Regions from separate parts of the Staphylococcus sp. NRL 16/872 genome, predicted to be linked through region 3. Evidence: riboswitches for the same ligand, from Rfam matches in the RefSeq annotation. Region 3 holds a riboswitch; each other region holds the start of a gene.

Region 1 (11,018 bases), 1.1 Mb from region 3:
TTAGATTATATTGCTACAAATAAAGTGGTGCCAGAAGTGATTGAACAAATCGTTAAAGGCGTAAGTGACGGTTGTGAAGAAACTAATACCGCTTTAATCGGTGGTGAAACTGCAGAAATGGGCGAAATGTACCATGAGGGTGAATATGATCTTGCAGGTTTTGCGGTAGGTGCAGTTGAGAAAGAAGACTACATTGATGGCTCAGCGATTCAAGAAGGTCAAGCTATCATTGGTCTTGCCTCAAACGGTATTCATTCAAACGGTTATAGTTTAGTCCGTAAATTAATTAAAGAATCAGGTATTAATTTAAATGATGAATTCGATGGACGTACGTATCTAGATACGTTCTTAGCGCCCACACAGTTATATGTTAAGCCTATTCTTGCTCTGAAAAAGGCTGTCCAAATAAAAGGCATGAATCATATCACAGGTGGCGGTTTTTACGAAAACATCCCACGTGGCTTACCTAAAGGCTTAGCAGCGAAGATTGATACTCAATCATTCCCAACGCCTAAAGTATTTGAATGGTTACAACAACAGGCTCAAATTGAAACTCAAGAAATGTATAACGTATTTAATATGGGAATAGGTTATACGGTTATTGTGGATAAAGAAGAAGCTAAAAAAGCGATTGAAATATTAAATAATGAAGGCATTTCAGCATATGAAATTGGTGAAATTATTACAGATAAAGATACGCCTATCTATTTAGAGGGGGTAGAGGCGTGACTAAAGTAGCTATCTTTGCTTCTGGTTCAGGCAGTAACTTTGAAAATATCGTATTAAAAGTAGACAAAGGTGAACTTAACAACATTGAGATTACGTCATTATTTACAGACCATCACGATGCATATTGTATTGATCGTGCAAATAAGCTAAAAGTAGCGACACATATCAATGAACCTAAAAATTTTGAATCTAAATCTGCATATGAGCAACATTTGATTCAACTATTAAAACATGAAGAAGTAGAATGGATTATTCTTGCAGGTTATATGAGATTGATAGGTCCTGATTTATTAGACGCTTACGAAGGTAAAATATTAAATATCCATCCATCATTATTGCCAAAATATAAGGGGAAAGATGCTATTGGACAAGCGTTCGATAGTGGTGATAATGTGACTGGCTCAACTGTCCATTATGTTGACAGTGGCATGGATACGGGAGAAATTATTGAACAAAGACAATGTGATATTAAACCGGACGATACTAAAGAAGCATTAGAAGAACGTGTTAAACATTTAGAGTATGAACTTTATCCTAGCGTTATTGCTAAGGTCATCAAGTAAGGAGTTAAGTAAATCATGAAAAAAGCAATTTTAAGTGTTTCAAATAAAAGTGGAATTGTAGAATTTGCTAAAGCATTAAGCGACTTAGATTACGAATTATATTCAACTGGTGGTACGAAACGTGCGCTTGAAGAAGCTTCTGTGCCAGTAAAATCTGTGTCTGATTTAACTCAATTTCCTGAAATTATGGACGGACGCGTTAAAACGTTACATCCAGCGGTACATGGGGGAATTTTAGCCGACCGTGACAAACCTGAACATCTTGAGCAACTATCAGAACAACATATTGATTTAATCGATATGGTAGTCGTAAACTTATATCCTTTTCAAAAAACAGTGTCAAACCCAGATGTAACTGAAGCGGATGCCATTGAAAATATAGATATTGGCGGTCCAACAATGTTACGTGCGGCAGCGAAAAACTTTAAACACGTGACTACAATCGTGCATCCTGCAGATTATAATGAAGTGATTGAACGAGTTAAGTCTGATCGCCTAGATGAAGCGTTTCGTAAAGAATTAATGATTAAAGTATTTGCGCATACAAACGAGTATGACCATGCAATTGTAAGTTTCTTCAAGGGAGATAGCGAACAATTACGTTATGGAGAGAATCCACAACAATCAGCACGCTTTGTTCGCACATCTACAAGCAAACATACCATTGCAGGTGCTAAGCAATTACACGGTAAAGCATTAAGCTACAACAATATTAAAGATGCTGATTCAGCATTATCTTTAGTGAAGAAATTTAATGAACCAGCAGCTGTAGCAGTGAAACATATGAATCCTTGTGGCGTGGGTATAGGCAACTCAATTGAAGAGGCATTCAAAAATGCGTATGATGCGGATAATCAATCTATCTTTGGTGGCATCGTTGCTATAAACAGAACGGTAACGGCTGAACTCGCTGAAACGTTGCATGCTATCTTTTTAGAAGTAGTTATCGCACCAAGATTTACTGATGAAGCGTTAGACATTTTAACTAAAAAGAAAAATATCCGTTTATTAGAAATTGATATGACAATTGATAATAGAGAAGAGGAATTTGTATCAGTGTCAGGCGGTTACTTAGTTCAAGATAAAGATAACTATGAAGTTTCTAAAGAAGATATGAAAGTAATGACTGAAACGAAACCAACAGATGCTCAATGGGAAGCAATGTTACTTGGTTGGAAAGTGATTCCATCTGTAAAAAGTAATGCGGTTATCTTAAGTAATGCGAAACAAACGGTAGGTATCGGCGCTGGACAAATGAATCGTGTAGGCTCTGCGAAAATAGCCTTAGAACGTGCAATTGAAATCAATGATAACGTTGCGTTGATTTCTGACGGATTCTTCCCAATGGATGATACTGTGGAGCTCGCAGCTAAACATGGTATAAAAGCGATTATTCAACCTGGTGGTTCAATTAAAGACCAAGATTCAATCGATATGGCTAATAAATATGGCATTACTATGGTAATGACAGGTATGCGTCACTTTAAACACTAATAAAATATTGAAAGGGATGGAGGGACTAGTTAGATGAATGTTTTAGTTATAGGTGCAGGTGGACGTGAACACGCTTTAGTTTCTAAATTACATCAATCGCCATTGATTCAACAGTTATTTGCTATTCCAGGCAATGATGCTATGGAGCATATGGCAGAAACACATACTGAAATTGCTGAAAATGATCATAAAGCTATTTTAAAGTTTGTAAAGGAAAATAATGTTGAATGGGTAGTTATCGGTCCTGAACAACCGCTAATTGATGGTTTATCTGATCGATTGTGTCAAGCGAATGTTAAAGTGTTTGGCCCGAATAAAGAAGCAGCACAAATAGAAGGTTCAAAATTATTTGCTAAGCAATTAATGGAAAAATACAATATTCCAACTGCGGATTATAAAGAAGTGAATTCTAAAACTGAGGCGCTTGATTATGTAAATCAATGCGAGTTGCCAATTGTAGCTAAAAAAGATGGTTTGGCAGCTGGTAAAGGCGTCATTATCGCTGAAACACGTGAAGATGCGATTGAAGCGGTCAAAACCCTATATCCAGAAGAACAAGGCAAAGTTGTATTTGAGCAATTTTTAGAAGGCGAAGAATTCTCATTAATGACCTTTATCAACGGCGACTATGCAGTACCATTTGACTGTATCGCCCAAGATCATAAACGTGCTTATGATAACGATGAAGGACCAAATACTGGTGGCATGGGCGCGTATTGTCCAGTCCCTCATATTTCTGAAGATGTTCTAAAACGTACGGATAAAGAAATTGCTCAACCTATTGCGAAAGCGATGAAAGCAGAAGGGTATGAGTACTTTGGATTGCTTTATATTGGAGCAATTTTAACATCTGAAGGCCCTAAAGTCATAGAATTTAATGCGCGTTTTGGCGATCCTGAAGCCCAAGTATTATTAAGTCGTTTAGAAAGTGATTTAATGGCTCAAATCGTCGCTTTAGACCGTAAAGAACCTATCCGTTTCCAATGGCAAGATGACTATGTCGTAGGTGTGATGTTAGCATCTAAAGGCTATCCAAGTAGCTATGAGAAAGGTGCCAAAGTAACAGGATTCGAATTAAATGAAAATTATTTCGTAAGTGGTTTACGTAAAGAAGATGATGCCTTCGTTACTTCAGGAGGCAGAGTTTTATTAGCTGTTGGAAAAGGGGCAACAATTGAAGAAGCGCAAAAAGCAGCTTATAGTAACGTGGAAAAAGTAGAAAGCGATAATCTATTCTATCGTCACGACATAGGAAATAAAGCATTGAAATAATAATATTAAACAATGAGGGCGTATCACATTGTGACTGATACGCCCTCATTGTTTGCTTTAAGCTGTATATTCTGATACACGAGCATCAGTAATCCCAGTGATAGGTAAGTATTGTGAAAGGTAAAATGCAATTATTAAAATGGCTACAAAGCAAAATAAAAATAAAATATCTTTATAAGAAAAAGGTGCTTTATAATAATACGTTCTTGGACCATCTTTAAAGCCCTTAGACTCCATCGCAACAGAAAGCTGATGTGCACGACGGATATTTTGACTTAATATAGGAATTAATAAATGTTTTAGACGTTTGATTCCTCTATAATTTGAAGCATCGATCATTTGATAACGCATTTTTAACGAACGTCTCAATTGAATAAATGATGTGAAAATGAGAGGAACCATTCTGATCGCAGCCATAAATGCATAAGCAATTTTAGGTTTAACTTTTAAATGTTGCATCAAACTATAAAAAATCATAACAATTTGTGAAGTTAAGGCGATTAAAACCCCAAACATAGAAACTGTTATTGTACGTAAAGATAGGTGGATCCCTCTGACGATACTTTCAGTACTAATTTGAATAATGCCCCATTTAAAAATCATATGTGTACCATCACCGTATAAAATCATAAATAAAGAAGATAATAGTGCAAATAAAGAAGACACCAATATAAATGAACCAGTAATTTTAAATGCGGTACCATTAAATGCAAGTAAAAAAATGAACATTAATATTGTTATATAGATCATATAATCAAAATTATGTACAAAAATAACAAAGCAGAATAAAGCTACTCCAAGTAATAATTTAGTGATGATATTAACATCATCAACGAATGTATAATGTTTTTTCCAGCGTTCAAACATGACATTCACCTACCATCTCTTTAAGTCGTCCATTTTCAACATTTAATTGGCGAGTTGGATAACGATGAATGATTTCAGGATCATGTGTCACCATGATAATTGTTTGACCATTAGACACACGTTCTTGGAATAACTCTATTAATTGAAATGTATTATGACTATCTAAACCAAACGTGGGTTCATCAAGTAAAATGATGTCAGCTTTTGAACTTAAAGCAGTTGCTACACTTAAACGACGCTTTTGGCCCATTGATAATTCAAAAGGATGTTGATCTTTAACATTGTCTAAATGTAAAAGTTTTAATAACTGTTGCGTTTCGTTCTCTGCAGCTTTACGGTCTAGATGATTATAATGAATATTAATTTCGTCATACACTGAATTAGTGATAAATTGAAGTTCAGGGTTTTGATAAACTAAATACATGTGTTTAGCAGCATCTTTTATTTTTTTCAATTGTTTATCTTGATAGAACATGTGTCCTTTGTATTTAATTAATTGCAGAATAGATTCTAATAAAGAAGTCTTACCGGCTCCATTTTTACCAGTAATAGTAATCCATTCTCCTGGATAAACACTTAAGTCATCTACAGTAAACAATTCTTTTTTACCACGAATAATTTCCCCATTTTTATAATCTAATAATATTTCATTTTTATCTGGGTATAGTGCTTTTGAATTGGGGGCGTGTTCCCAGGCATGAGGGTGCCATACTCCATATTCTGAAAGCAAAGGTTCACAATTTTGAAGAATATAATGTGGGGTATTATCAGCGATAATTTCACCTTCGTAATTCATTAAAATAACACGGTCAACATATTCCCAAATATGTTCCACTTTGTGTTCTACAATAAGCACTGTTTGATCTGCCCACAAATGGATTAATTTTTTCCATAAATCTGCTGTAGCATCTACATCTAACATGGCAGTAGGTTCATCTAAAAAAAGGGTATTAGCTTCTTGTAAAATGGTTTCTACAATTGCTAATTTCTGTTTCATACCGCCACTCAAGTTATTAACGAAAGTATCTTCAGTAACCTTTAAATCTACTGAAGCAAGAGCCTCTTCAATTTGGTGATCCATTTCATGACGAGGCACTTGTTTATTTTCAAGTACAAATGCTAATTCTTCATATACCTTAGGCATACAAAATTGTGTATCTGGATCTTGAAAGATTACTCCAGAATGGGAATCAATTTCTAACTCATCATACTTCATTGGAAGTTCAATGAGATTAGGAACGATACCACTTAAAACATTAAGCAATGTGCTTTTACCAGATCCTGAGGGACCTAGTAAAAGCACTTTTTGTTTATCTTTAATTTCAATATTTAAGTTATCGAATATTTTTCGATTACCATTTGGGTATTTTAGGCGTAAATTTTTAACTCTTAACACAATAATTTCCCCTTATAGGTTGTCGTAATCTTTTTGAGAAGCAGGGCGGAATAATTTAGTAACGCCTGTTTGATCAAGCGCTTTAACAATTAACCATGATAGTATTCCTGCAAGTACAATGCCACTGATTGCACGGAAAACAATAAATAATACTAAGTTCCATGCAGCTACATCTTTTAAATAACCATAAAAATAATCAACTGGGAATGAGATTAATGCAGTTGCTAAACCAGCCAAAGCAGCTACCATTAATGAACGTGATTTATATTTGAAAATAGCAAATACAATTTCACATGCTAAACCTTGTAAAACTGCGTAGATGATAGTTGGAATATCGAATTTACCCATTACAATCGTTTCACCAGCACCTGCAGCAAACTCAGCTATTAAAGCGATACCTGGTTTAGGAATGATTAAATATGCTACTACAGCAGCCATAAACCAAACCCCATAAGTTAATTGCTCTAAGTGAATCCCTGCTACTTGAGCAAAGTTGTATGGTAACCACCATAAGTTATAAATTATTGCAAATACAACTGCTATCAGTACTGTTACTAAGATTTCTGATAGCTTTAAACCTTTTGACATAATTATTTCCTCCTAAAAAAACGCACAACCCTCCGTAGAAAGTTGTGCGTAAATTTAAATAACATGCTTTATGTATATACAACAATTATTTATATTAGCGACACTTTCCTACGCTAGCTTTTAACTAGATCAGGTTCAAAGGGTTCGAGGATACTCCTCATCTCAGTATACACACCCCTAGTGCGTTGGATATTTAATTTAACATAAATGTATGACTTTTAAGAAGTATTGTCAAGGCGCATTTAAATATAAGGAACTTATTAAATATGTTTATTTAATAATTAATTAGATGAAAATAAAAACTACCAGCCAATTAAAATTGACTGATAGTAAAAATGTAATAACGCTAAATTAATCTAAAGTATCTTGAACATCTTGTTTTGTTTGTTCAAGGTCATCAGTTTTTTCTTCATTTTGTTCTTTTAATTTTTCTTCAGTTTCTTTTGCTTTTTCAGCTGCTGATTTTTTAGCATCTTCATTTGTCATCATACAACACTCCTTGTTGAATAATTATTACAATTATAGTTTACCCATAAAAAAGTAGGTTAAACTTATATAGGTCTAGAGTAGTATTTTATTTTTTTATTAAAGACAAGATTTAAATCTTCATATATAATAAATTTTGAGGTGAACAGTATGTCTTTTCTTAAGAAACACACCGAGATTATTTACAGTTATTTAATCGGTATCGTTTCACTCTTCACGGGTCTCATTATCCTGATTAATTTACCTTTAATTAAACAATTAAAAGATAAAAATAAAGCTGAATTAAGGATACATAATTTATGGGATTTTCTTAATGCATTCTTTAGTGAAATAATTAGAGTGATGAGTAGATTCATAGGCAACTTTCCTATTATAAGTGCAGTCATAATTATACTATTTGGTATTCTTTTAATGTTGATTGGTTATACATTATTTAGAACTACGAAATACGATTACGACATCTCAATTTTCTTTTTAGTTATTGGAATTCTATATTTCCTCATTACAATTACATTAATGACGCAAGTATATGGAATTTGGGCAATAATTTTCGTTATTCCATTTGTTATTCATACAGGGTACATTGTTTATAAAGATGAACTTTATAGTGAAAATAGAAAAAATCATTATCTTTGGATTATAGTTTCATATGGAATTGCTTATTTAATTACTCAAATTTCTTTATACGGCAAAATTGATGCAAATGAAATTGCACCAATTGATATTTTAAGTGTAGATACTTTCTTCTTAGTGATGTGGCTATTAGCTCAAGCATCTATATGGAACTTCTTATTCTTAAGAAGATCACTTCCATTAACAAAAGAAGAACTTGGGGAAGAAGAACCAGAATTATCAAGAACTACTAAAGGAAATGTATCGACTCAATCTAAAGTTCATTTTAAACAACTTCAAGATAAAACATCAGAATATGCACATAAGACGAGAAGAAGTGTAGACTTAGAAAAAATTAGAACTAAGCGCGATAAATTTAAAAATAAATTTAAAAAAGTTTTTGATATTCAGGAAGATGATATTCCTAATTGGATGCGTCGTCCTAAATGGATTAAACCCGCGTATGTAGAAATCTTCTGTGGTTTTGTTTTATTCTTATTTACGCTTATTGAATTTAACAATAGAAATTCATTATTCGTATCTGGTGAATGGCAATTATCACAAACACAATATGTTGTTGAATGGGTAACATTATTATTATTAATGTTTATTATCATTATTTATATTGCTACTACATTCACACATTATTTAAGAGGTAAATTTTATTATTTACAACTCTTTATGATAAGTATTTTATTCTTTAAATTACTGACAGAATTTATTAACATTATGCTTCACGGTCTACTTTTATCAATATTTATTACACCGACATTAATCATTATGTTAATAGCAGTAATTATTGCATTCACTCTACAGTTAAGAGATCGACCTTAACATTCAAGAGAATTGATGTAATATTGCAAATAAGACTAACTCCCTTCAAACTATTCATTGAAAAATGAGTATTTTGAGGGGAGTTATTTTATTTCGTATAGTATAAAGTGAAATTTAATTTTGTTAAAATAGGTAAGAACGTAAAGTAGAATAATTTTCAAAAAATATGATTTAAATAGGAGCGTTAGAAAATGAAAATAGCAACTTTAAATAAAGGAAAAGAAACAAAATATTTAAATCAGTATCCGTTAATAGATGAAGAAGATATTTACCAACACGACCATTTAAAGGAAGGCGACTTATTTTATTTAATGACAGAAAGTGATCAATACATTGCAACTGCATATGTTGGGCGTCAACATAAAGGTTTAGGATGGGTATTGAGTTATGACCAAAATGAAGTCATTAATACACAGTTTTTCGATAGTTTGTTTAAACAAGCGTTAGAAGAAAGAGAGTATTACTATCATATCGAAGGAACAAATGCGTTCAGATTATTTAATGCTGAGGGTGATGGCGTAGGTGGTCTTACGATTGATAACTATAATGGCCATTTACTTATTCAGTGGTATTCAAGAGGGATTTATAAGTTCCGTTACAACGTGGTTGAAGCTATACAAAACGTATTTGAATTTAAGTCAATTTATGAAAAAATGCGTTTTAAAGATACAGAATATACTGGTGGTCATGTGTTAGGTGAAACGCCAGAATTTCCAATTGTAATCGAAGAAAACTTTACATTTTATAATGTAGATTTAGATGACGGTTTAATGACAGGTATTTTCTTAGACCAAAAAGAAGTGCGTAAAAAATTACGTGATCACTTTTCAGAAGATAGAACAATACTGAACTTATTTAGTTATACAGGTGCTTTTTCAGTCATAGCGGCTCAAAATGCGGAAATGACTACTAGTGTCGATTTAGCAAATCGTTCGCGGGCTCTAACTGAAGAGAACTTTGGACTTAACGGTATTGATCCTAAAAGTCAGTATATATATGTAATGGATACATTCGATTTTTATAATTATGCAGCCCGCCACGGTAAACAATACGATACTATTGTCATTGATCCTCCAAGTTTTGCACGTAATAAGAAGAAAACTTTTTCAGTTCAAAAAAATTACGATGATTTGATTAACGGGGCGTTAGATATTTTAGAACCTAATGGATCAATGTTATTATGTACAAACTCAAGCGTCTTTCCATTAAAATCATTTAAGAATGTGATTAAAAAGACATTAGAATCAGCTGACGTTGAATATGAAATAGAAGAAGTCATGGGCTTACCAAAAGATTTTAAAACACATCCTCATTATAAACCTTCTAAATACTTGAAAGCAGTATTCTTAAATATTAAGCATTAACACAAATAAAAGTGGGTATAATGGTTTAATGAATGAAAAAGAATCAATACGAAAGGGTGTCGTAGTATGGGAATTATGAATAGATTTACAAATAATATGACAAATAAAGTAGGTAACAAAGTATTAAATATGGAAGAAATTAAAGAAAAAAGCGCTTTACCTACTACAAAAGAAGAAATTGAAGAGCGTAGAGTGAGAGCGGAAGCTCTTGTTAAAAAGAAATCTCTTTTATCTTCTGGAATGAGTGTCGTTCCTATTCCAGGACTAGACTTTGGTGTAGATATCAAATTAATGAGAGATATCATCGAAGATGTTAATAAAATTTACGGTCTAGATCACAAACAAGTGAATAATCTAGGTGATGATGTCAGAGAACGCGTATTAGCTGCAGCGGCAATACAAGGAAGTTCATTTGTAGGTAAAAAAGTATCAAGTGCTGTATTGAAAGTTGTAGTAAGAGATATGGCAAAACGTGCTGCTGCCAAACAAACTAAATGGTTCCCAGTGGTAGGACAAGCTGTGTCAGCTTCGATTAGCTATTATTTTATGAATAAACTAGGGCGCGACCACATAGAAAAATGTGAAAAAGTTTTATATGACATTATTTAAATTGAAAATGTTGTAGTATAATTATTATAAAGTGTTAATAGGATAACGGATATAATATTGATTAAATTTATTAACCAATTAATAATGAGCAATAGATTAATTGCACTTGAGTAGTAACATCAATTTTGAACAAGGAAAGTATAAATAATGGTTTAAGAGTGTTTATTAACAATCTAAATTGCTTGTTTAGTCATATCATTTGCC
Region 2 (11,018 bases), 170 kb from region 3:
ACAGTTTGTCACATAAAAAGAGCCGAGTAATGTGTTATACACTACTCGGCTCTAAGGCTATAGGAATTTTAACTTTTTTCTTTGATATATTCTTTTAAGCGATTAAGTACTTCTTCACGCATATCTTCATCAATAGCACTAATACCAAATATTTCTGACAGCCACAAGCCATCTACAGCTAAGCGAATAATTGTGGCATCTGCTTTATCTAAGCCATCTTGTTCGATATGTTGTTGCCAATCTTTATAAGACTCTCTCAAGGGTACAAGTAAATTTCTATTAGAGCCTTGGGCAGCTAACATTCCAGATGTGATTGGTGCATTTTCTGTACGATGTTCTCGTGTTGCTTCAATAAATGCGTTTAGCCATTGACCTTTCACCGCTTGCTCTTCATTTATATGTTGATTGACTTTACTTTTATATAATTCATTAGCATAATTCACTAATTCTTGTATTAAACCGTCCTTGGACTTGAAGTGGTATAATAACCCACCTTTACTAACGCCGGCTTTTTTAGCCACGGCATCTAACGTTAAATAATCTGCACCTTGCTCATTTACAATAGACGCTGCACATTCTAATAAATATTGTTTTTTTGAAGTTCTTGCCAATTTTTCACCAACTTCCTAAATACGCTAAATTACTTTCATGTAGTTATAGTTATCCATTCATTTTTATAATAAACCTTTTTAGGAAAATGTAGAACAACTATTTTTCGTGAAATTATCTTTAAAATAGACATAAAGCGTCTTACCCCATTTTTTATAATGGAGTCGCACTCATAATATATATAAAGGGTTTTTAATGATGAAAAAAGTAGGTATTTTAGCAACTAGTGCATTAGCGGGAACCTTATTATTCGCAGGGACAGGCTTTGAAGGAAATCAAGCTCATGCTTCAGAATATAGCGAGAGTAGTGTGACATTAGCTACTCCACAGGAATGGCAAAAAACACATGATTCTCTATTACAAGCACGCTTAAAAGGAGGAGCTGGAGAAGGCGGTGGTTTCGGTAGTGTTAATAGTTACCAAAGTTCTTATGCAGAATATGTTAACTATTTAGTAAAGTTAAAAGAAGAATATCCTGATACTTATCCTACTCCAGTTATTCCAGCTGAAGGACAAGCATTTTTAAATGGACAAAATGGAAGCAACTCTACCTCAGAGTCTAATAATCAACAAACAAATGCTAATACTACTTCTAATGCTCAATCATCACAAGATAACTCAACTACCACTTCTCAAAACGCTAATCATTCAACTAGCCAAACTACACCAACTAAAGCTTTACCAGAAACTGGCGAAACTTCAAATAGTGGATTAGTAACAACTCTCGCAACTGTATTATTAGCAGTAGGTTCATTCTTAGTATTCCGTAAAAAATCTACTACAAAATAATTATTATAGTAAAACCCCCAGACTCGTTTAGAGTGCTGGGGGTCTAAACTTTAGTTGTTGTTAATGGCCTGCCATCCATGGTCTTGCTGTTCGGTTTGCTTTAGGTTTTATTTGTGGTAGTTGATCTCTTTTTACTAATCGTGGTTCTTGTCCTCGTTCGATACGTTTTTTTAATTTTCCGTCCATTCTATAAGTCTGAAAACTGTTGAATACGCGAATGGATTCAGCATCGCAAGTTGGACATTTAGCTGTATCGTGTTGAACGTTCATAGATTGGCGGAGAGTGAATTCTCCGCAATTTGTACAGTTGTATGTGTAGTTAGGCATTATTTGTCTGGCTCCAAGTTTGGAATAATATCTTCTTTGAAGATTTCTCTTGGAATAGCAATCGTACAACATGCGTTTGGAACGTCTACGATACCAGCAACTGTGCCTTGAACTGGCGCTGTGCCTAAAAGCATATACGCTTGTTCTCCAGTAAAACCACGTGTTTTTAAGAATTCGATAGCATTTAATACTGCATTTCTATAAGCTGTATTAGCATCAAGGTACGTTTGTTTGCCACTAAATTCGTTTACAGAAATACCTTCAAATACTATGTAATCTGTATAGTTTGGCATAACTGGACTTGGTTTGAATGCAGGATTTTTCTTAATATGATATTTTTCCATACCATTTTTAATCACGTTAACGCGTAGTTCAATCCAACCTGGCATTTCAATACCGCCACAGAATGTAATTTCCCCATCACCTTGTGAGAAGTGTAAATCTCCTACTGATAATTTTGCGCCATCGACAAAGACAGGAAAGTAAATGCGAGAGCCTTTAGATAAGTTTTTAATGTCACAGTTACCACCATTTTCACGAGGAGGGACAGTACGTGCACCTTCTTTAGCTACTCTGTCGAAATCTTTACCAGTTAATGTCCCAGCAACTACAGCGTCTGTGTCAGGTAAGTTAGCTAACACAGGTTGACGATTTGGATCCGTATCAACTAATTCTTTTTCACGGCGATTCCATTCATCTAACATTTCTTGAGTTGGCGCTACGCCAATCAGTCCTGGGTGAATTAAACCAATAAATTCAACGCCTGGAACGTGACGACTTGTTGCGTAAATGCCATTAAAGTCCCAAATTGATTTCTGAGCATTCGGATAATGATCAACTAAAAAGCTACCGCCGTTTGTTTTATCAAAGATACCATTGAACCCCCATTGATGCTCGTCAAAAATTCCAATATCTAAAATATCCACTACAAGTAAGTCGCCTGGTTTAACACCATTAACGTGAACTGGTCCACTTAATACATGCACACGATTTAAGTTCACATTTTTAATGTCACCCGGGTCATCGTTGTTACTAATTTGGCCGTCTGTCCAATCTAAACATTCCATTCTGAATGATTCTCCCGGATCCACTGAAAATGCTGCAGGAATATCTGGATGCCAGCGGTTATGTCCAGGATGTGCTTGTTGGTCCATTGTCTTGTTCAAATCAATACTAAATAACTTTTTAGGCATAGGCCTAACCCCCTTGTTTAATAAAGTTATAAAAATTGATTATGACTGAATATTTTGTTTCCTAAATCATAGCATATAAATCCCCAAAATTAGAGTAATTGTACAATTTAAAATTCCTAAATATTAAAAAAACTTATCTTTACTCAAAACGGGTAAAGATAAGTTTTAATGTTATTCAATTGGTTCCAAATTCATAATTGCACCAAAATTTTGTTGAGCATTAGTAAATGTAATAAATGCTACAAGCTCCACTATTTCTTGGTCTGTTAATCCTTCTTTAAGCACCTGAATAATATTATCTGGAATTTGATCTCCCATTTTAATAAATACTTCGGTAAAGCCAATACAAATGGTCGATTTTTCATCTTTTAGACTGCCGGTAGGTTTACCTTTTGCTTTACAGTATTGGCAACCGTTTTTCTGTGCTAACATTCTTCTTATTTCTTCTTTCAGTTCTTTACTTAAAGTACCATCATTTTCTAATAAATCACTGAGTTGAGTCCATGAAGACATCAATTCTGGTTGATGGCCTAATAATTTCTGAAAAGGTGTATTTCCAACTTTCGTATAATTGATAATCGGCATGATCTTACCTCCTTTGAATATATTTTATTGCTTATATCAAAGTTTGAACTTAATATTTATATGGAATTACATCATATTACTTTCACTATTTTAGGAGGTTACGCTCATGGACTATACAAATATAAATTTATTAAATATACTAAAAGAAAATAGTAAATTATCGCTTAGTGAACTAAGTCAAAAAGTGAATCTATCCGTTCCTTCAACGAGAGAGCGTATTCACAAATTAATTGATTCTGGCATTATCAAAAATTATACAATCAACATTGATTACAGTTTATTGGGCTATGATATTGAAGCAATTATAGAACTTACTATTAAAAATAATTTATACAAAGACTTTAAGAATTATATTTCTGAACAAGAGAATGTTGCATTTTGTTATAGAATTTCAGGTGACAGTTGTTTTATGTTTAAAGCACGTTTTAAAGACATGAAAAAAGCAGAGAACTTTATAGATTCTCTGCAGAAATATGGGCATAGTAAGACGCATTTTATTTTTTCAAAGGTAGTGTAATTCACTAATTTAAAATTATACTAATGCTTCTTTGATTTTATTTAAGCCTTTTTTCATGATTTCTCGTGGGATGGCGATATTAATTCTGACATGGCCTTCTGCATTATGAACAAATTGTTCTTCTCCTTCAATGATGACGCCTGCATGTTTGATAAAGTATTTAGCTATTGGTTCGTCGATTTCTTTTTGGTTGATGTAATAGCTTAAATCTACCCACGCTAGGTAAGTTGCTTCTGGTATTTTAAATTTTGCATGTGGAAGTTCATTGTCCAAGAATTCTGCTAAATATTTAAAATTGTCATCTAAATAGTCATTCATTGCGGCTAACCAGTCTTCGCCCTTTTCATAAGCAGCTTGGGTCGCGACAATGCTTAATGGATTCTCTGAACTAAAGTGACGTAACTTCCATGTCTTTAATAATCGTCTATTAGGAATGATAATATTTGAGAACATGAGGCCAGCAATGTTGAAAGCTTTACTTTGAGACATTGTTGTGATGATCTTATCGTACTCTGGCATTGCTTTAGCAAACGGCACGTGCGTTTGGCCAGCACGTTTAATGTCACAGTGAATTTCATCTGAAATGACCCACACATCATTGTCTTGCATAATTTCTCCAAATTGTTTTAATTCCTCTTCTGACCACACTCTACCTGTTGGGTTATGTGGGTTAGCGAAGATACATAGTTTTATATTTTCTGTTTCTACTTTTTTACGGACATCTTCAAAGTCAATTTCGTAATAACCGTCTTTATTAATGAGTGGTGAATAAACAGTTGAAACTTTATTTCTGTCGCATGCCATTTTAAATGGGCCATAACTTGGTGTAAGGATTAGTGCTTTGTCCTCCTCGTCGCAAATATAACTTACTAATTCTATGATGCCGGCCACAATACCGTGAGAGAAGACGAGTTGTTCTTGAGGAAAAGAATACCCAAAACGTCGTTCAGTCCATGAAACAAAAGCTTCATAATAGTCTGAGCCAAATATATTGGTATATCCTAGAATTTTTTTATCGAGTCTGTCACGTATAGCATCTAAAACTACATCTGGTGTTGCGAAGTCCATATCTTCAACCCACATGCGAATTAATTCATCATTATTTTCTATATCTGATACATCAGTATCTCCAAATAAATAGCCTTTGTAACCTTCCACATTCATCGCATTGGTATAACGACGTTCTATAATTTCATCAAAATTGTAAGTCAAAGTACTTCCTCCTGAAATTTGTTTTACTTAAATATCATTTTAATACTTATTATTTTTAAATTCATTTATAAAAATTAAGAGCATTACAGCACTTATTTAAAATAAAAAAGCTATTCCCTCAAGTACTGAGAAAATAGCTTTCTAGAATTAATTAAGCTAGACCATCAATAATATATGTGATGCCTAATACTGCAAATGTGACGGCAATCATTAATGATACGAAGATCATGCCCATCATTGGGTTAAATAATAAAATAATTCCTAAAATAATACCTAGAATGTTTACAATAATTGATAAAAATCTTAAGCGATTTTGATGAGAAATTGTAAATAAACCAATGATTGAACTTACAATAAACCATGCCGCGAACATGAAGACAAAGAATTCAGAACTGGCGCCTACGTTAAAGACTACTAATAATCCAAAAATAATATCAATAATACCAATGAGGATGATTAGTCCTGAACTGCCTCCTGCTAATGCTTTCGTTGCACGTCGGAATAAGAGCTGGATGATACCATTAATGAAAATGAATAAACCGATTAGCCATGTTAATGTATAAAAGTTCTTCACGGGATAGCTAAATATAATAATCGCTACTATGAGGAGTAACGTGCCCATAATTAAACTTGACCATTTTAATTTGTCGTTGTTTTGTGCCAAAAAATTCCTTCTCTCTACATAATTTTTTACTCAGTATAATAGAACAAATTGGAAAGCACAATAATTCTACCTAATCATATCTTTCACATGAACGACATCGTTGCTAAAGTAACATTTTCTAGAAAAAACCTATAAAAAATAGTTTATAATTCATCAAAATCTTCTTTTGAGGCGCTATGATATAGTTTTGTTACGCCTGTTTTTTCTAAAGCTTTCACAATATAATAGCCTAATGCTCCCGAAAGTAATGTTCCACTAACTATTCTGATTGAGTAAAGTAAGATAATATTCCACATTGCCATATTTCCTAAATAGTTAAATATCCAATCTATAGGAATAGTAAAAATTCCAGCCGTAGCGCCTGCTAACATAGTTACAGCCAGTTTAGTTGATTTATATTTAAATATTAAAAATATAATTTCACAAGCTAAACCTTGCGCTAAACTGTGGAGTAAAATAGACATATTTATATCTCCTGATAAAATAGTCTCTCCAGAACCTGCAGCTAGTTCTGCTAATAAAGCTACACCTGGTTTACGTATTATTAAGAATGCAACAATCGCTGCTATAAACCATAGTCCATAAGCAATTTGATCTAGATGAAGACCCAATGGTTTCAATGCTGCTACCGTTAAGCCTACTCCTTTATATACTAAACCGAAGATAAAACTAATTAAAACAGTAACCAAAATATCTGATAAATTTAATTTTTTCATTTTCTAACTCCTTTTATGAATTGAGTAGAAAAGTACATAAAAAAACAAACATATCTAACTAGATAGTTTGCGTAACTGTAAAAGTATATATGTATCCTAGATGTGATATACACTTCCCTACGCTAGTGCTAACTAGTTCAGGTTCAAAGGGTTTGGATTACTCCATCTCAGTTTTTAAAACACCCCTAGTACTTATATCTACTATAATTTAAATATAGATTTCTTTTATTTTTTTGTCAAAATTTAATTTTGCCATTCAATTAATGTTTTAATATAATAGAATTAATAATAAATAATAAAGGTCGTCACTATGGGTGCTTTTTGCTGAGAGAAGTTGCTAACTTCAACCATCGAACCTGATATGGTTAATACCAACGAAGGAAAGTGATTGTAGATAATTATTATTTCTACTCAAGCAGGAAGCACTTATGTAGTGCATTCCTGCTTTTTTAATAAAGGAGTAGATATAAATGAACTTTGAACAAATAAAACAGTATATTTATCAATTTATTGAATATGGAAGCTCAGATGATTTCCCGACAGTTGCTTTAAAGCTATTTGAATTTCAATATAACGAAAACCGTGATTATCAAAAATTTTGTTTATCTCAAGGTAAAACACCTCAAACAATTAACGATTGGAAAGATATTCCGGCTGTACCAATTAATGCTTTCAAACATGCGACATTTAGTGCTGTACCGATTGAAGAGACACAATTTATCTATATGACTAGTGGTACTACAAGCGGAATTAAAGGTAAAAATTATCATAAAGATTTAGATGTTTACGATTTAGCTATGACATCTTTTTTCAAAAAAATGTTTCTTCCAGATTACAGTGAGATTGAGATGGCGATATTATTTCCTACTCCTAAAGCATTACCAAACTCTTCATTAGCGCATTACCTTGAAGTAGCAAAGTCCACATTTGGAACGAAGGATAGTGCTACTTATATAGATAATAACGGTATTCAATACACAGAACTTATTCAAGCTTTACGACGATCTGAAACAAATGAAACACCATTTTCTTTACTTGGTGCAAGTTATAGTATTGTTCATTTAATTGAATATCTAGAAGATCATAATCTATCTTTTAAATTACCTAAAGGCAGTCGCATATTAGATACTGGAGGTTACAAAAATCGTTCTAAAGAGTTACCTCAACAAGAATTTTATGAGAAATTATCAAATATATTTAATGTTCCCAAAGATATGTGTATCAATATGTATGGTGTCACTGAATTAAGCACACAATTTTATGATAAAGGGAATGAAATATCTTCATCGATTAAATATGCTCCTCATTGGTGTAGAACTCGTGTAGTTAACCCAATGACTATGGAAGATGTTCCTTATAATGAAAAAGGTATTTTAATCCATTATGACTTAGCAAACTATAATTCTGTTGCCACAATCATGATGGAAGATGTCGGAGAACCTACTAAAGAAGGATTTGTCTTACATGGTAGAACTGAAGGCGCATTAGCAAAAGGTTGTTCTTTAGCTGTTGAAGAATTTTTAAATTCTAAAAATTAAGGAGATACATATGAAACTAAAAGTCGGATACGTCCCTTTTATTAACAGTCACGAAATAAGCTATAAAGAAATCGACTTTCAAGACTATACTGCTTTAGTTCCTGATTTAACTGAAGACCAATTAGAATTCGTATGTTCTAAAATAAAAGAAAACAGAATAAAATTGAAAAATTATTCAACTAATAAAATTATTAATGTAATTGACCAAGCTATTCATATTTTTTTAGATCCACAATCAAAATGGCGAAAAAATATTGATAGAATAATACCTCAAACTACTGGTTATAGTTCAGAAATTATTAAAGTAGGATTTACTAAGTATTTAACTACTTTTAGAAAATATGAACTGCAACGTTTCGTGTCAGAAGATTTTTATAATCCTCAAATTTTAGAACAATTTGTTCCTAATCATAAAGGTGGTTTCTCAAAAGCTATAGCGTCAGACATCATTACTCATGTATGGTCTGGAAATGTTCCAGGACTTCCTTTATGGAGTCTAATAAGTAGCTTACTCGTTAAATCTGGAAGTATTTGTAAATTACCTAAGTCTGAACCTTTTATTGCGAGTTGGTTTGTGCAACTTCTGGCTGAAATTGATTCAGTCATTAGTAATAGCATAGCAATTATTTATTGGCCTGGAGGTACTACAAAGCTCGAAGATATCGCCATCAATCATTCAGATGTCATTATTGGATATGGAAATAATGACATTTTAAATCAAATTTCTAAAAGAGTCCCTGCTACTAAAAAGTTTTTAGGATATGGTGAGAAAGTAGGTTTATCTATAGTCAGTCGTGAAACTTTAAAACCTAATAAAGTTCATAATATCGTTAAAAATATAGCGTTAGAAATAATGCGTTACGATCAGCAAGGATGCTATTCTCCACAAATGATATTTGTTCAAAAAAATGCTCAAATTAATTCTAAAAATTTCGCTCAGATGGTCGGCAGTGCCCTACATCAACTAGAAAAACAATATCCTTTACGTTCGCTCAACTTAGAAGAAAGTATAGAACGTGCCCAGAGAATTAAAGAAATTGAAACACAGTCAATTTTTGATGACACTTTAAAATTATTCAAAAACCAAAAATCATCATGGGTCGTTGTTTATCAAGAAAGTTTAATCTTTTATCCTACTTCTTTGAATCGTTTTATTCGCATTATGCCATTTAGCGATATCAATGAACTTGTGCAATTAATCACTTTTCATAAAAAATATATACAAACGATTGGGTTGTCAGCTTCAAAAGAAACTATGTTTGACTGGTGTGAAAAATTATCATGTACAGGAGTCAGTCGCTTTACAAGTCTTAAATCGATGACTTTACCTGAAGAAGGGTGGCATCATGATGGAGGGTTTAACTTAAAAGATTTAGTCTCTTATGTAGATATTGAACAAGATTTATTAACTGATAGTGAAAATTACGTAGAATACGAAATTTAACAAGTGAAGGATGGAATTTAATGAATCATTTTCAAAATAAAGTTGTTTTAATTACGGGAGGTAGTAGAGGTATTGGCCGTGCAATTTCGATGGCATTTGCTAAAGAAAAAGCAACAGTCATTATTAATTACAAAACAAATGATAGTGCTGCAAATGAGACAGTTCAAGAATGCAAAAGTTTAGGTGCCAACGTGGAAGCTATAAAATCTGATATTAGCAATAAAGAAGAAGTTCGAGATATGATGAAATATATTATTAATAAATACGGAAAAATTTCATGTTTAATCAATAATGCCTTTGCTCCATTCACATTTGATGCCGAAAATCGACAAATGGCAGATGAAGTTTCTTGGGAAGATTATGATTCACAATTCCAAGGTGCTGTTAAATACGCTTATAATACTATCCACTATTGCCTACCTTATCTTAAAGAGGAAGTAGACAGTTCAATTATTAATATTTCAAGTAACTTAACTAAGCGTCCTATCATACCATATCATCAATATAATATTGCTAAATCAGCATTAGAGAGTTTTACCAAAAACCTTGCAATGGACTTAGGACGATATAACATTCGTGTTAATTGCATTGCACCTGGATTAGTATATCCAACCAATGGGACGTACAACACTAAAGAAAAACTAAAAGAAGACATGATAACTCAAACGCCATTAGGCAGAATCGCAACTCCAGAAGATATCGCAGGACCGACTCTATTTTTAGCGTCAGCATGGAGTCAGTTTATGACGGGACAAGTTTTATACGTTGATGGTGGTTTCACTATTTAATTTCTCAGCATATTGTTACTCGTACAACTACAGTTTTCTAATTTTCAAAAAGGGTATTTAAATAGATAAGATATTTGATTAGGAGGCTAGTTTATGAGTACGAAAACAGCGTTAGTAGTCGTTACAAGTGTTTCAAAATATCCAGATATGAATCGTCCGACTGGACTATGGTTCGGTGAAGTGGTGCATTTCGCAGATGTATTATATAAAAATGGTTATGAAGTGCACTATATTAGTCCTGAAGGTGGCTATACTGCTATTGACCCACAAAGTTTACAAGAAGATATGATGACAGATTTAGATTGGAAATACTATCAAGATAAAGACTTCATGACACGGCTTGGTCATACTGTAACGCCAGATGCAGTTAAAGCTGAAAATTATGATGTTATTTATTATGCTGGTGGTCACGGTACAATTTGGGACTTTAAAGATAATAAAGATTTACAAAGATTAACACGTGAAATCTATGAAAATAACGGTACGGTTTCATCTGTATGTCACGGTGCGATTGGCTTATTAAATGTTAAAGACAGTGAAGGCCGTAACATTATCGACGGTAAAACAGTTACCGGTTTCTCAAATAGTGAAGAACAAGCCGTTGGTTTAGCGGATAAAGTGCCTTATTTAACTGAA
Region 3 (11,018 bases):
CTAATGACGCTACAAACCATAAGAGTTTTAAATAATTTTGAAAAGTAAAATCCGGATTCGCACTTGTCCAATTATTAAATAAACTCACAGGTACAAATAGTGAAATACTGATAGATAGTAAAACATATAATATCACGTAATTCATTAATGTAATTAAAATTAATGTGAGCATCGTTGTAGCGTTATAAATATAACGATAAACCCGTTGAGATTTCGCTGTTTTACGTTCAAATAATTGATGTGCATAGAGTAACCAGCCTGCCATGCCTACGATAGCGATAATCATTAAAATAATAAATCGATAAATTGAATATTGAACACTTAATTCCCAAGGCATTGAAAAAATAGAAACATAGGTCCCTGTCGCAAATGCCACTGAAATAATTTTTTTAAAATTAAAGATATTCTTCCACGGTTCATTCGCCCGCGTTAACCCCAGTATAAGTTGAATCCACCCTAATATAAGGAAAGGATTGATATAGCGTTGTTTTGTACTATCATCCTCACTCGGCTCCACTGCTTTCGGACGAATAAATAGTGAAAATTTAGGGTGAGATTTAGGTTTGTCGTAATACAATTGCTCAATTAATGACGTAATACTGTTAACTAATTTACGTTCAAAATTAAACCAGCCTAATGAAGGCATCGATATCATTGCGATTTGTTGTTCACTATCAAAGTCACTAATAACGACTTTGTTACCTGAGATACTTGGTAAGTCGGTAATGCAAACGACGAAATCCCACTCATTTTGTTTCTTTAATTCAGCAGCTTTATCTATACTTGCGTACACATCTTCTGCTGAGCCGATTAATAAGTCGACTTTGGTTTCGAACTTCCAATCTACGTTGCTATTAATACGTTGTTGAAGTAAGCCTTGTATCTTGGGTATCGCACAGTCGACATGTTTACGTGCCACGCCCGGCGAAGGTACGAGTCCAATCGTGTACATTAAGTTAACTCCCTCCTTTTTTAAAAAAAATAAACGAAAAGTGTACGTTTAAAGTGGCAATCTACATTTAAACGTACACCCTATACATTGATATGTTTTATTTAGCAAGTACTAATGGTGAGAAGATGATATAAATAATCACAACTAAAGCTAAGATAATTGTGCCTGCAATATAGCGATATTTCCAAGGTGTTAGATCCACTTTAGCGTTATTTGTATTTAAATCAAATTCATTAGATGGTTTCAATTTATTGAAAATAAGTACAATGATTAAATCAATAAAGAAGATAACACTAAATGTATAGAGATAATTAATTTGTGGGAACATCAAGCTTACAGTGACATATAAAATAATATGCGTAAACAGTGCTACTTTAGCACCTAACTTAGAGGTACGTCTAGAGAAAAATGCCACAAGTACTAACACAAGAACGGGCATACTATAAACGCCGTTAAATTGTTGAACAATCGCATATAAACCACTTGGGAATAGTGAAATTAATGGAGAAAGTCCTACACAGATAGCACCAATGACTACTGTCGCAATATGACCTACGCGAGCTATGTGTTTGTCTGACGCTTTTTTACCAAAGAGTGGTTTATAGAAGTCATAGGTAAATAATGTCGTAGTACTGTTTAATGAACCTACGAAGGAACTTAAGATAGCACCAAAAATAACGGCACCAAAGAGACCTAATGACAAGTCTGGTAAAATACTTTGAATTAGCGCTGGATACGCATTGTCATTATTATCGATACCACCATTAAAATAGTTATAAGCAATGACACCCGGAATGACTGTGAAGATAGGTCCAAATATTTTAAAGATACTTAAGTAAATAGCACCTTTTTGTGATTCTTTTAAGTTTTTAGCTGCTAGTGCTTTTTGAACAATCATTTGGTTGGCACACCAGAAGAATAAGTTATTAAAAAACATACCAAAGAATAATGTTGGCCATGGCACGATATTTGAATCTACTGAGCCAAACGCGTTAAGTTTCTCAGGCGTGTGTTGAACGATATTGTCGAAACCTTTGACGAAACCGCCATCACCCACATGATGTAAGCCAATTAAAGTTACAATTAAACCACCAACAATTAACCCGATACCGTAAATAGAGTCACTGAATGCACTTAAAGATAAGCCACCTATAAAGAGATAAAGGACACCAATCACACCAATTGTTAATGAAATAATGATGGTTGCTGTCGTATTGCTTACACCTAAATAGTCGCCAATATGAAACATCTTATTAAAGACTAAAGAACCTGAATATAAAACAACAGGCATAAACGACACGACATACGTGAAAATAAATAAAATTGATACAAAACGCTTCGTAAATGTATCATATCTCATCTCTAAAAATTCAGAAATGGTAGAAACACCATAACGTAAGTATTTAGGAAGGAAGACCCAAGCGAGTAAGACTACCGCTACGGCAGCAGTAATTTCCCACGCCATAACCTCCATACCTTTTCCATAACTTTGACCATTCTGACCTACTAATTGTTCTGTTGATAGATTGGTCATGATAATCGTTGAAGCAATAGTGAAACCTGTTAAAGTATTGCCTCCCATAAAATAGCCGTCTGCACTATCGGTTTGTACTTTTTTCGATCGCCAATAAGCATAAACACTAATACCGATAACTACGCCTAAAAATAGCAAGACTGCTAGCCAATTCATACTTCTTTCGCTCTCCTTTAATAAATTTTGAATATTTTCCCAATATAAAAACAAACGTTAACTTCATATTTAACGTTTATATCCCCTTTTTTATCTTCGCTCCAGATTGAAAATTTTAAAAACAACTATTTATATTTAGTTCATATATATATTAAATTTACTTTTAATACTTTTTCAATCTTAAAACTTGTGCATTACCAATTTTAATGAATTTCAATATTTTTACAAATTTATTTTTAATCAATTTTGATTAATTAATTAACCTATGAAACTTATAAGAGCCTTTAATTTATTCGCTTTAAACTAAAAGATTTCCTAAAAGCAGACAAGATAGACGCAAATAGATAGCCTATCTTGCCCTACTTTTACTCTGCAATTACCTTGACTTCTAAATTCAAAAATTATACATTGTAAATATAGTATTAATATATGCACTAGGGGTGTTTTTTAACTGAGATGAGGCTTGTCCTCGAACCCTTTGAACCTGAACTAGTTCATACTAGCGTAGGAAAGTGTGGGATAAATTTTAGATGTTGATAGAGATTTTATGTCAAATCTCTTTTCTATATACATATCTATCATTTACGCAACTTTCCTAGCGAAGGTTGCGTATTTTTTTACTGTAAAAGAAAGTGATGGAGGCTTGTGCAATGGCAAGAACAGTATTAGTAACAGGCAGTGGCCGTGGTTTAGGCGCAGTCATCGTAAAAACATTAGTGTCTCAAGGATTTCAAGTTGTCATTAATTATAATAAGAGTAAAGAGACTGCTGAACAGTTAGCAACAGAATTAGGCGACAACGCAATCGCACTACAAGCAGACGTGACACAACGCGAAGAAGTGGAACGTTTAGTCAAAGAAGCAACCGCCCATTTCGGTCAAATCGATGTGGTTGTCAATAATGCGTTAGTCAATTTCAAGTTTGACCCAGTAGCACAAAAAGCATTTAAAGACTTAACTTGGGAAGATTACCAACAGCAAATTGATGGCACATTAAAAGCAGCATTTAATGTTACTCAAAGTGTAGTCCCTCAATTTATTGAACGTAACGCTGGTAGTATCATCAGCATCGGTACAAATTTATTCCAAAATCCTGTCGTGCCATATCATGAATATACAACAGCCAAAGCAGGCTTAATCGGATTTACACGCAACGTTGCTGCTGAATTAGGTCAATATGGCATTACGGCTAATATGGTTTCTGGTGGCTTATTAAAAACGACTGATGCCAGTGCTGTAACCACACCAGAAGTATTTGACTTGATTGCCCAAACGACACCATTACGCAAAGTGACTACACCTCAAGACGTGGCAAATATGGTAGCGTACTTAAGTTCTGAAGCCGCAAATGGCGTTACAGGACAAAACATTACAGTTGATGGTGGTTTAACAATGAACTAAAACTTTTGGAGTCGATAGTGACGTACTCAATGCACGCATTCTTCTCTATTTAATCAAAATCCCAACAACAAACTGGAGTGTTAGTGATTCATTATGAAGAAAGAGAAACAACAATTACACATTGGCATTTTAATTTACGGTTGTGGGCATCATCAGGCAGCTTGGCAACAATCTAATTCAAGCGTTGAACGTCTTGGTGATATTACGTATTATCAAGAGCTAGCTCAACTTTCCGAAAAAGGACTATTTGACGTCGTATTCTTTGCGGATAATCAAGCTTTCAATCCTGGTTTCACGACGATGCCGAGTTTCTGGTTTGACCCGCTCATTAACTTAACGGCTATTTCCCAGGTTACACATCATGTTGGTTTGGTACCCACTATCTCGAGTACATTTTCAAATCCATTTACGGCAGCGCGTCAGTTATTAAGTTTGGACCATATCACTGGTGGACGCGTCGGTTGGAATTTAGTGACTTCTATGACAGATGTGGAGGCTCAGAACCACAGTATGGAAGCATTGCCTGAGCATGCTGTTCGTTATGAAAAGGCGGACGAATTCGCCCACGTCGTTAATGAGTTGTTTGAGTCATGGACTACTGAGGACTTTCAACCTGATCGTGAAGCCGGCACGTTGATGGATACGACAACGATACAACCGCTTCACCATAAAAGTAAATATTTCCAAGTGCGTGGACCACTCACTACACCACAAAGTCCACAAGGAAAGCCCGTTGCTATGCAAGCAGGTTCATCTAACCACGGTATTGCATTAGCTACGAAATATGCTGATGCCGTCTATTCAGTAGCGTGGAATCTCAAACAAGCTCAACGCTATCGTGAAAGACTAGATGCTCAAATGAAACAAAATACAGATAACCCAAGATACATTAAAGTCTTTCCGGGATTAGTCACTTACGTGGGGCGTACGCATGAAGAAGCAGAAGCTAAAAAAGCAGAGCTAGATGCCTTACTTTCTGTTGAAACTGCTTTAAAACAGTTAAGTTTCTTTGTCCAACAAGATTGTAATCAATGGGAACTAGACCAACCCGTTCCTGAATTACCCCCACTTGAAGAATTTAGTGGACCTAAAGGTCGTTATGAAACCATCCTTGAAATCATTAATGACAAACAACCGACTGTTCGTGAATTACTTGGCTATTTAAATGCTGGAGGCGGTCATTTAACTTTAGTCGGCACACCTGAAGAAATCGTAGACGAAATGGAGCATTGGTTCAACGAAGGTGTCGCAGATGGGTTCAATTTAATGCCACCTTCCCTCCCACATAGCTTAAAAGACTTTGTAGATTTAATCGTTCCTGAATTACAACGTCGTGGTTTATATCGCACAGCGTACACAGGACATACCCTGAGAGATCACTTAGGGTTAAATTAGAAATTCAATAGAGCTTATTGATAAAGTTCTTAAAACTATTAAGACTGAAAGAGTTTACCTACAGTCTTAAGACATTCATTATTATCCAAATTATCCAATTCAAAATTCATTTATCCCATATCCAATTTATTAATTCATATAATAGAAATTAACATGAAGGCGATGATGCTAACTTAGGAGCACCATCGCCTTATTTTTTCCATAATAAAAGCGAGCCGTTTTTTCAGGCTCGCCCCAGACTCTAGACAATCTCCATTAATATTTATATGGATCGTTATCTTTTTTGTCTTGTAATTTTTTAGCTTCATCTTTTAAGAAATTATCATTTTGATGATTCTGTTCATGATCTCTATTTAAATCATTAGAATGATTATCATTGCTATGATTGTATCTATCACTACGACGATAGTTGTTGTCATCGATATCGCGACGGTGATTATCATGTTGATAATCTTCATCATTAGTTAATGTTCTACCAAGATTATTATTGTGTTCGTGATTGTTATCTGCTGACCAATCCACATCATTGCGACGATTGAAGTCCTCATCACGGTTTAAATCATCATGGTGATGACGCTCATTGTCATTGCTATGACGAGAATCATAATGACTACCATTATGCACGTCATGTTCATTATTTGAATATTGATCTTTAATATAATCTTGTTCTTTCGCTTTATCTTCTTCATCTAAAATGAAAGCATTGTTACTAGCGTTTACATCATTACGCTCTCTATCGTTTCTATCGTGGTTGTCTCTATCATAACGGTGATCATTTCTATCATTATGATAATCATTGCCACGTTGACCTTGGTTTGTCATATTCGCATAACCATTATTTCTGTTGTTATTATCATAGTTATTGTCATGGTGGTCACCATAACCATTGTGACGGTTGTCGTGACGGTTGTCGTAACCATTATCGTGATGATTACCATTATTATCATAATAGCGGTGATCATAATCATTATCATTATGTTTTTTAGCTTTTCTTACTAATAACATAATACCTGCGATTAACCATAAGATAGCACTAATCCAGTTAGATGCTAAAGCTAAGATACCTGCGATAAGAATTAAAATACCAGCAGCTTTATGTTTTTTACTGATTAAAAAGCCTCCAATAATTGCTAAAATTAAAGGAATGATTGAAGCCCATGTAAAGAAATCAATAAATTTACTTAACGCACTAACACCCTGGTTAACTTCAGTTGTAGAATATTGATTTCCTTGTTTTTGAGATTCCGTTAAGATTTGTTGGCGGAATTCACTATTACCTACAAAAGGACGGATTAAAAGAAATATAATTGCAACCAACGCTTGTATAGCAACACCGACCCAAGTCAGTATGTGTTCACCAACTCGGCTCACTTTATTATGTCCATGTTCATTCTTTGTTGAATAATCATATGTTTGATTCGCCATAATTATGCCTCCTTTTTTTGTCCTATACCCTACTGATATTGATGTTACTCTTATTTTTGAAAAGTAAAATAAAATTCCTTTTCAAAAAATTAAAAATAACGATGGACAATTAGGTAATAAATGCGTGACGTAATCCAATACATTAAGGCATAGATAGCGATAACAGTGATGATAACACCAATATAACTTGTCGCGAAAACACCTATATTCGTAATGCTTAACGCACCTAATAGCGTGAAAATATATTTAAACGCCACAGTGACATGAATCATCGCTACTAAAATCGGTAAAGCAAAAATCCAAATAATCTGATGATTAATAGTCGATTTAATACGTTCGTCCTCAATCCCAACTTTTGCCATAATTTGATAATTACGACGATCTTCATAGCCTTCTGCAATATTTTTATAGTACATCATTAAGAACGTGCCAAGCAGCAAGACTATAGACACAACTACACCAATAAATATCAATCCACCATTAAATTCATACAAAACTGTTGCAGTTTCGTGTCTAGTTTGAATATCAATTTTATATTTATCCTCTAGATGATTCATCATTTTATTAAAATGAGAAGCATCTTTAGTCATAATATTAAAATTTATAAATGTTGTTTCATAAATGCTCATATTACGACTAGGTGAATAAAGACCACTTAAATAGTAATGTGTTAATTGATTATAAATTTTATTGTTAGGCGTTACTACTGTTAATGCATAAGGCATCTTATAACTATAACTATACTGATTGACTTGTCTCGCCTTAAAGTGCTGATTCATCAATGTGAGATGTTTTAATTTTTTAAATACTAAACTATCGCTAGAAAGCCCTACTTCATCTTTGTTTAAATGTACTTTATTTGTAGCCACTTTATTATATTCATCTTGCGTCATAAAAATTAAGAAAGTACTATTAAGGTTCAATTTTGTTAAGTTATTTTTTTCTTTAACAAATTTATTTGGAGGCTGGTATGCAGAACTAACCATAGCTATTGGTATTTCTTTAAAGAAATCTATCTTCGCATTCTTCTCAATATCACGTTCTAAGTTATACACTTTACGTTGAACGTGCTTATCTGTTTTCACATTACCTTTAACTGAAATTTTATATTGGTCAGGCATCATTTTATCGATGCTTTTGTCTATACCACGATATGTCGTAATCGTCATGCCCAAAGTGACAATTAAAAATGTACATAAAATAGAAATACTGGCAAGTCCGATAGCATTCGTATTAATTCTAGATCTTAAACCAGAAATAATGAAAAAATATTTCGGATGATAGTACAGTTTCGGAATTTTTTGTAACCATTCAAGTAATAAAACTCCTAATGACATAAACAAACAATATGTTCCTAACATAACAAGAAAGACAGCCTTAAAAATATGGACTAATGATTCAGTTAATAACACATCACTTAAGGCAGTTTTATAACTTATAGCTATGGCGATAAGACCTATGATTAATAATATATAGAGTATGGGCTTAGGTAATCGCTTCTCCATTTTCTGGTGTTGCTGAATTAATTTAATTGGACTTTGGAATAATAGTTTAATATTATTCATTACAAATAAGAATAACATTAGCACTGCCAACATTAATAAAGTAATGAGCATAGCGTTAATATTGAAGGGATAGTCTATTAATGACATGCCTGTTTGATGCATCAATTTATTTAACAACATAAAAATTAAAGCACCAAATAAATAGCCTCCTGAAATACTAAGAAGTGCAATCATAATATATTGATAAATCATTTCTATCAATATAATGATTTGGAAATGTTTCTTCTCCATTCCTAATATCATATACATCGCCAATTCCTGTTGACGTCGTTTCATCATGAAACGATTCGCATATAAAATAAAGGTAAAACCTAAGACACTCATGAAAAAGTTACCTAACCCTATAAAAATCGGTAACGTATCACTACGTTTTTGTACATACTCATTCATGTTTAAAGATAGTAGTATGAATTCAATGCCAAATATCATACCCAACGCTAAAATAAACGGTATCATCACATGGCGTTGTGTTTTGAAGTTCTGACCAATCATCGTCCAAAGCATACGAAATGGCATCTTAGTCACCTCTTTCATTCAGAATGGCTAAACTATCCGCAATACGTTTCTGGAAATCTTGTTGTGATTCCTCTCCACGATAAATCTCATGATACAAACGTCCATCTTTAATAAACAACACACGCTTTGCATAAGATGCATCCACTGCTGAATGCGTCACCATTAAGATTGTTTGTTGATGATTATTTATTTTTTTGAAAAGGTCCATAATATTCTTCGATGTCTTTGAATCAAGTGCGCCAGTTGGTTCATCGGCAAGTAATAAATTTGGCTCATTGATAAGCGCACGTCCAATAGCAATACGTTGTTGTTCCCCACCAGAAATTTGATATGGATATTTATCTAGTAATTTCTCAATGCCTAGTTCGGTGCTGAGTTGATTTAAACGTTGTTGCATAATTTTATGTGAGCGATTTGCTAAGACGAGTGGCATGAGCATATTATCTTTATTGGTCATAGTTGGTAGGACGTTGAAGTCTTGAAAGACGAAGCCTAGGTTATCACGACGGAAATGTGCGATTTGTTTGTTGCGTAATTTACGAATGTCTTGGTTGTTGATGGTAATGGTGCCTTCTGTAGCTTTGTCGAATGTGGCGATGAGGTTGAGGAGTGTGGATTTGCCTGAGCCTGATTCGCCCATGATTGCGACGAATTCGCCGTTGTCTATGGTTAAGGATATGCCATTGAGGGCTGTGGTTGCGTTTAAGCCCCTGCCGAAAGTTTTCTTTACATTTTTTACGTCTAATAGCATGTCTTCGTTTCTTCCTTTCATTGAAAATGATTTTTTAAATTTCTTATTAAAGTCATTCAGTCGTTTTAAGATAGATAGTCACTTGCTTAAGTTATTTCGCTTTCCTGTGGGAAAGGCTCAAGCCTGTAGTCTTGAGACTCTTTCTTTTCCACTAGGAGTCTCATAACTACGCTACGTTTTCTATCTTAAAATGCCTTCTACAATTGCATTTACATATTTATCTCTTCAAAAAAATCTGCCAACTGTACTATAATTATCTATCTTAAAATCACTTAAGTGTGGGATGTTTAAATCTATTCACCCAAGTCTTTCACTATTTTTTTATATTTAACAAAACTAAAACTAGTATATTTTTGTGTTAATTCTATGATAAAACAAAAAAGGGCCAACAACATTGATATTTTCTTACAAATGTTGTTGGCTGGCTTACAATTTTGAAAGTTTAGTTTGATTGTGGGAAGTGAATGTAGAAAGTTGTGCCTGTTCCAAGCTCTGAGTCGACCTCGACTTTATGATGAAGATGTCTTGAAATATGTTTCACGATGAAAAGGCCTATACCACTTGATTGGTCATTAAGGCGACCATTATAACCTGAATAACCTTTATCAAATATTTTCGGCAAATCGGCTTGGCTAATTCCAACACCATTATCACGAATCGATAGTACTTTTGTTTCGTTATTAAACTCAATCCAAATATCTTTTCCTCGAGCATATTTCAATGCATTATTTAGAATTTGTTCAATCATAATGCTACACCACTGAACATCGGTTAACACCTCATCTTCACAACGTTCATAGTGAATTTTTGTTTTTTGATCAATAAACTGAATTGAATATTTCATAATTAAGGGACGCACAAGTTCATTAATTGTTACTTTGGAAAAGGACATGTCCGTTTCTTCATTCATCAACTTTAAATAACTTAAGGCGAGGCTTGTATAGTTATCAATTTGAATAACCTCCTGGCGTACACGGTTAACCACATTATCTTCATTGCGTTCTAGTAACAATTTCGAAGCGGTAATTGGTGTCTTGATTTGATGGACCCATGTTAAAAAGTAGTTCTCCACATTGGCTTGATACTCAGTTTGATTACTCTTAACTTGTTGCAATTCTTCTTCAAGTTCCGTAATTGTTTCTTTCATATTTTCTTGTTCTTTAAATCCACTCAATTGAATAAGCCAATAAATAATCATGACAAATAAAATAATTGCTGTACCTAATAGAAATGCGCTCAAAGGCAAACTAAATAAAAAGAAGATTAATAGAAACAATAATATAGTCGCAATCACAATAATAATTTCATTCAATATCGATTTCAT

Evidence for each region. Region 3 has a riboswitch for thiamine pyrophosphate ahead of MT340_RS01565 (3-oxoacyl-ACP reductase). Riboswitches for the same ligand answer to the same signal wherever they lie in the genome.
Region 1: another riboswitch for thiamine pyrophosphate. It lies ahead of MT340_RS08760 (ECF transporter S component); the one in region 3 lies ahead of MT340_RS01565 (3-oxoacyl-ACP reductase).
Region 2: another riboswitch for thiamine pyrophosphate. It lies ahead of MT340_RS00750 (ECF transporter S component); the one in region 3 lies ahead of MT340_RS01565 (3-oxoacyl-ACP reductase).

The regions. Positions count from the first base shown of each region.
Region 1 covers NZ_CP119327.1:1,759,933-1,770,950, reverse strand. The annotation lists gene purM (phosphoribosylformylglycinamidine cyclo-ligase) at 1-729, shown strand, start outside; gene purN (phosphoribosylglycinamide formyltransferase) at 726-1,292, shown strand; gene purH (bifunctional phosphoribosylaminoimidazolecarboxamide formyltransferase/IMP cyclohydrolase) at 1,308-2,786, shown strand; gene purD (phosphoribosylamine--glycine ligase) at 2,820-4,058, shown strand; gene MT340_RS08770 (energy-coupling factor transporter transmembrane component T family protein) at 4,116-4,925, opposite strand; gene MT340_RS08765 (ABC transporter ATP-binding protein) at 4,918-6,321, opposite strand; gene MT340_RS08760 (ECF transporter S component) at 6,334-6,909, opposite strand; TPP riboswitch at 6,998-7,098, opposite strand; gene graF (glycopeptide resistance-associated protein GraF) at 7,261-7,395, opposite strand; gene auxA (lipoteichoic acid stability factor AuxA) at 7,546-8,841, shown strand; gene MT340_RS08745 (class I SAM-dependent rRNA methyltransferase) at 9,033-10,205, shown strand; gene MT340_RS08740 (DUF697 domain-containing protein) at 10,272-10,814, shown strand.
Region 2 covers NZ_CP119327.1:153,450-164,467, reverse strand. The annotation lists gene MT340_RS00790 (TetR/AcrR family transcriptional regulator) at 69-611, opposite strand; gene MT340_RS00785 (LPXTG cell wall anchor domain-containing protein) at 805-1,398, shown strand; gene MT340_RS00780 (FmdB family zinc ribbon protein) at 1,459-1,725, opposite strand; gene fmdA (formamidase) at 1,725-2,918, opposite strand; gene MT340_RS00770 (carboxymuconolactone decarboxylase family protein) at 3,090-3,503, opposite strand; gene MT340_RS00765 (Lrp/AsnC family transcriptional regulator) at 3,610-4,020, shown strand; gene MT340_RS00760 (3M3SH-releasing C-S lyase) at 4,036-5,232, opposite strand; gene MT340_RS00755 (DUF308 domain-containing protein) at 5,384-5,896, opposite strand; gene MT340_RS00750 (ECF transporter S component) at 6,040-6,612, opposite strand; TPP riboswitch at 6,710-6,809, opposite strand; TPP riboswitch at 6,913-7,012, shown strand; gene MT340_RS00745 (LuxE/PaaK family acyltransferase) at 7,083-8,150, shown strand; gene MT340_RS00740 (acyl-CoA reductase) at 8,161-9,594, shown strand; gene MT340_RS00735 (SDR family oxidoreductase) at 9,615-10,382, shown strand; gene MT340_RS00730 (type 1 glutamine amidotransferase domain-containing protein) at 10,476-11,018, shown strand, end outside.
Region 3 covers NZ_CP119327.1:318,525-329,542, reverse strand. The annotation lists gene MT340_RS01575 (5,10-methylene-tetrahydrofolate dehydrogenase) at 1-952, opposite strand, end outside; gene MT340_RS01570 (solute:sodium symporter family transporter) at 1,050-2,642, opposite strand; TPP riboswitch at 3,069-3,170, shown strand; gene MT340_RS01565 (3-oxoacyl-ACP reductase) at 3,293-4,042, shown strand; gene MT340_RS01560 (LLM class flavin-dependent oxidoreductase) at 4,136-5,437, shown strand; gene MT340_RS01555 (DUF4064 domain-containing protein) at 5,693-6,862, opposite strand; gene MT340_RS01550 (ABC transporter permease) at 6,952-8,943, opposite strand; gene MT340_RS01545 (ABC transporter ATP-binding protein) at 8,945-9,694, opposite strand; gene MT340_RS01540 (ATP-binding protein) at 10,137-11,018, opposite strand, start outside.